Regions from separate parts of the Kitasatospora sp. NPDC056531 genome, predicted to be linked through region 1. Evidence: riboswitches for the same ligand, from Rfam matches in the RefSeq annotation. Region 1 holds a riboswitch; the other holds the start of a gene.

Region 1 (2,357 bases):
GCCAGCGCCCGGCGCGCGGTCAACACCCCGGGCAGGGCGATGAGTTCGGCCCGGCAGGCGGCCAGGAAGTACTCCGGGTCCTCGCCCGGCACCGGCTCGCGCAGCGCCACCCGGCCGCCGGTCGGCGCCTCCGCAGCGTCCTCAGTGTGCTCCCAGCGGCGGCCATCACGTGGCCCGCGGCGCAGCTCCGCCACGCCCTGCGGCGGCACCGGGATGCCCACCGCGGCCTCGGGGTTGACCGCGATGCCCACGCCCAGCGGCAGTCCGCGGGCGAACTCCCAGGCCGGCGCGATCGCGAAGGCCATCCCCGGCGCGTGCTGCAGGAACACCTCCTGCGAGGAGAACACCGGCACGTACGGGGCCCCGGCCAGCTCGATGGTCGGCAGGTCCAGCGACTGCCCGCCCGGATCGCCCCCGGCCGGCAGCGGGATCCACACCTGACTGCGGGCCAACACCTCGATCACCCGCGCCGTCGCGCCCGGGTCGCCGAGCGCGGCGGTCAGCACCTGCTCCAGCTCGTTGGCCGGCCACGCACCGCCGGGCGGCGCCGCCTGCGGCCCGTCCCACCCCTGCTGCTGCTCCACCGGGTACCCCATGCGCGCCTGAACCGCCCTCTGCCGGTCGGCCGCCCACTGCTGTGCCGACGCGCAGATTCTAGAGCCCGGCTAGGGCACGGGTCCGGTCCCGGGCCGTGTGACCGGGTCCCCCCTCCCCTCGTACGCGTGGACGTGCCATGATGTGCGCGTCCGACGGCATGCGCCGCGGGCCCCCACAACTCCACACCGGCCGCTCGAACCCGCGCGGGAGAGCCCGGAGTGCCGCTCAGGCGGTACAGCCGGCGCCGAAGGAGCAAGTCCTCCCCGGAATCTCTCAGGCCCCCCTACCGCACGGATTAGGCACATCTGGAAAGCGGCGCACGGCCCTGTCGCGCGCCCACCCACGGTGCAAGCCGCCATGCTGTCCTGGATGCTGGAAACAGCTGCGGGCGGCCGCGGTGAAGCTCTCAGGTCCGACGACAGATGGGGAGACCCACGCCGCCGCATGCCCGCGCGCAGGGTCGGTCCCCGAGCGGGTCCGGTCCCGGCGCGTGCACCCCTGAGTGCCCCGACCGAGGAGTTCCTGGCCATGTCGTCCCTCCGCCTGACCGCGCTCGACGCGCTGCACCGCGCCCTCGGCGCGACCATGACCGACTTCGCCGGCTGGGACATGCCGCTGCGCTACGGCAGCGAGCGCGAGGAGCACCTCGCCGTCCGCACCAAGGCCGGCCTGTTCGACCTCTCGCACATGGGCGAGATCACCGTGACCGGCCCGCAGGCCGGCGAGATGCTGGACCACGCGCTGGTCGGCTTCGTCTCCGCGCTCGGTGTGCTGCGTGCCCGCTACACCATGATCTGCGCCGAGGACGGCGGCATCCTGGACGACCTGATCGTCTACCGCCTGCGCGAGGACGCCTTCCTGGTGGTCGCCAACGCCTCCAACGCGCAGCTGGTCCTGGACGAGCTGATCGCCCGCGCCAAGGGCTTCGACGCCGTCGTCACCGACGACCGCGACACCTACGCGCTGATCGCCGTCCAGGGCCCGGAGTCCACCGCGATCCTGGCCAAGACCACCGAGGCCGACCTGCCCGGTCTGAAGTACTACGCGATCCTCCCGGCCCGGGTGGCCGACCGTGACGTGCTGCTGGCCCGCACCGGCTACACCGGCGAGGACGGCTTCGAGATCTTCTGCCACCCGGGCGACGCCGAGCAGATCTGGCAGGCCCTGACCGCCGCCGGCGAGGGCCACGACCTGGTCCCGTGCGGCCTGTCCTGCCGCGACACCCTGCGCCTGGAGGCGGGCATGCCGCTGTACGGGCACGAGCTGTCCACCGACCTCACCCCGTTCGACGCGGGCCTGGGCCGGGTCGTCCGCTTCGACAAGACCACCAACGAGGGCGCCTTCATCGGCCGCAAGGCCCTGGAGCAGGCCGCCGCCGCGGCCGAGACCAACCCCCCGAAGGTGCTGGTCGGCCTGGTCTCCGAGGGCAAGCGGGTGCCGCGCGCCGAGTACACCGTGGTCTCCACCGAGGGCGCCCCGATCGGCCGGATCACCTCCGGCGCGCCGTCCCCGACCCTGGGCAAGCCGATCGCGATGGCCTACGTCGACGCGGCCCACGCCGCCCCCGGCAGCACCGTCGCGGTGGACGTGCGCGGCAAGCACGAGCCGGTCCAGGTCGTGGCGCTGCCGTTCTACAAGCGCGCCCGCTGACGCGGTCCGGCCAAGTCCCCCGCGGGCCCGGCCGGCCCCTGCTCCTCCCGTACCCGCACGTCGAAGCCGTCCGCGCGGCGGCCCGCTTCGTCGTACCCGCTTCCCATCCT
Region 2 (2,357 bases), on a different contig from region 1:
CGGCGGCCTCGGCCACCTCGACGGCGGGGACGCCGAACGCGGCCCAGACGCCGGCCAGGTGCTCGCGGGTGGTGGTCTCGTCCGTGGAGATCGAGATCCGGTCCGCGCCGTCCTGGTGGACGTTGATGCCGTGGGTGCGGGCGGCGGCGGCGATCTCGGCGGCACGGCCCGGGACGACGGCGGTGACGGTGTCGAAGAACTCGCCGTGCAGCAGCTCCACGCCGCCGGCCCGCAGGCCCTCGGCGAGGGCGGCGGCGTAGCGGTGGGTGCGGCGGGCGATGTCGGCCAGGCCGTCCGGACCGTGGTAGACCGCGTACATCGAGGCCATCACGGCGAGCAGCACCTGGGCGGTGCAGATGTTGCTGGTGGCCTTCTCACGGCGGATGTGCTGCTCGCGGGTCTGCAGCGCCAGGCGGTAGGCGCGGTTGCCGTCGGCGTCGACGGACACGCCGACCAGACGGCCGGGCAGCGAGCGGGCGTACTCGGCGCGCACCGACAGGTAGCCGGCGTGCGGACCGCCGAATCCCATCGGCACACCGAAGCGCTGCGAGGTGCCGCAGGCGATGTCGGCGCCCAGCGAGCCCGGGGACTTGAGCAGGGTCAGCGCCAGCAGGTCGGCGGCCACGGCGACGATCGCGCCCAGCCCGTGCGCCTGGTCGATCACCGGGGCGAGGTCGCGGACCACACCGGTGGCGCCCGGGTACTGCAGCAGCACACCGAAGACGCCGCGCTCGGCGATCTCGGCCGGGATGCCCTCGGACAGGTCGGCGACGACGACCTCGACACCGGTCGGCACGGCACGGGTGTTGATCACCGCGATGGTCTGCGGCAGGGTCTCGGCGTCGACCAGGAAGACACCGCCCTTGACCTTGGTGACGCGGCGGGCCAGCGCCATCGCCTCGGCGGCCGCGGTGCCCTCGTCCAGCAGCGAGGAACCGGAGGTGGGCAGACCGGTCAGGTCGGAGACCAGGGTCTGGAAGTTGAGCAGCGCCTCCAGACGGCCCTGCGAGATCTCCGGCTGGTACGGGGTGTACGCGGTGTACCAGGCCGGGTTCTCCATGACGTTGCGCAGGATCACCGGCGGGGTGAAGGTGCCGTAGTAGCCCAGGCCGATCATCGGCTGGAGCACCTTGTTGCGGCTCGCCAGCTCGCGCAACTCGGCGAGGACCTGCGCCTCGCTGCGACCGGCGGGCAGGGCCAGGGCGGTGATGGAGCGGATCGCCTCGGGAACGGCGGTGTCGGCGAGCTCGTCCAGCGAGCCGTAGCCGACGGACGCCAGCATCTTCTCCTGGGCCGCGGCGTCGGGGCCGATGTGGCGGTTCTCGAAGGGGCTGGCCAGCTCAAGCTCGGTGAGGGTCGAGGCGCCGGTGGGGCGTCCCGCGTTCGGCTGGGCGTTCATGGTGGTCGAGGCCTCCTGGTCACGGACCGGCGGGGGCACGCACGCCGACCGGTCGTTCCGCTGCGGACAGCGGATCGCCTGGGCGGACGAACCCGGAAGGCCTCCCCCTCTGTCATCGGGACCTGAGAGCTTCGCCCGCACGTCGCGCTGTCGGCGCTCCGTCGGCTTGCACCGTCGGTGAGGGTGGTGATCGCCGGCTCCCGCGCCGACGCTCCTGCCCTGCTTTCCAGAGTGACCTATCCCGCACGGTACGGATGCCTGAGAGATTCCGGGGAGGAGTTGCTCCTTCGGCGCCCCGACCAGCGGTTTTCGCCGTCGGGGACTCTCCCGCGCGGGCTCGGCGGTCGCCGCCCAGGGTACCAGCGGGAGGCCTTCCGATCACGGGTGCGTCGGGTCACTCGAGGTCTACGCGCGTCCCCCGGACGGCCTAGCGCCGAGCCCGTCCGGCGCACCCCGGTCGCGTCGGTCCGATTCATGCCTTTTGGTGTGAAGTGACGGCCGGGACGGGTGCTCCGACGGCCGTACCTGCGGGAGTTCCGCAGCCGCAGCGCAGCTGGAGGAAAGAGTGCAGACCGACTTCGACCCCAGAGACCTCATCGGCCACAAGGCGGTCGACCGCAACGGAGACAAGATCGGCACGGTCGACGAGGTGTACCTGGACGACGCCACCGGCCAGCCCGAGTGGGCCGCCGTCCGGACCGGCATCTTCGGCCGGGACGCCTTCGTCCCGCTCACCACGAGCGAGTTCTCCGGCGAGGAGCTCCGGGTGCCCTACGACAAGTCGCTGGTCAAGGAGTCCCCGGACTTCGGCGTGGGCCAGCACCTGTCGCCGGCCCAGGAACTCCAGCTCTACCGTTACTACGGTCTCGACGCCGAGGTGGACGGCCACACCGCCGCCGAGGAGCCCGGCCGGACCGTCCAGCCCGACCTCGACTTCGGCACCACTCCGGCCGCCACG

The links. A riboswitch is a leader RNA that binds a small molecule or an ion and turns the genes downstream of it on or off. The one in region 1 is predicted to bind glycine.
Region 2: linked by a shared signal. The riboswitch ahead of gcvP (aminomethyl-transferring glycine dehydrogenase) and the one ahead of gcvT (glycine cleavage system aminomethyltransferase GcvT) in region 1 are both predicted to bind glycine.

The regions. Positions count from the first base shown of each region.
Region 1 covers NZ_JBHTTU010000025.1:62,243-64,599, forward strand. Annotated here, with positions in the region: gene ACFQ87_RS21785 (enhanced serine sensitivity protein SseB C-terminal domain-containing protein) at 1-596, opposite strand, end outside; glycine riboswitch at 792-896, shown strand; gene gcvT (glycine cleavage system aminomethyltransferase GcvT) at 1,126-2,247, shown strand.
Region 2 covers NZ_JBHTTU010000038.1:14,678-17,034, reverse strand. Annotated here, with positions in the region: gene gcvP (aminomethyl-transferring glycine dehydrogenase) at 1-1,399, opposite strand, end outside; glycine riboswitch at 1,636-1,739, opposite strand; partial or broken gene ACFQ87_RS27355 (PRC-barrel domain-containing protein) at 1,965-2,339, shown strand.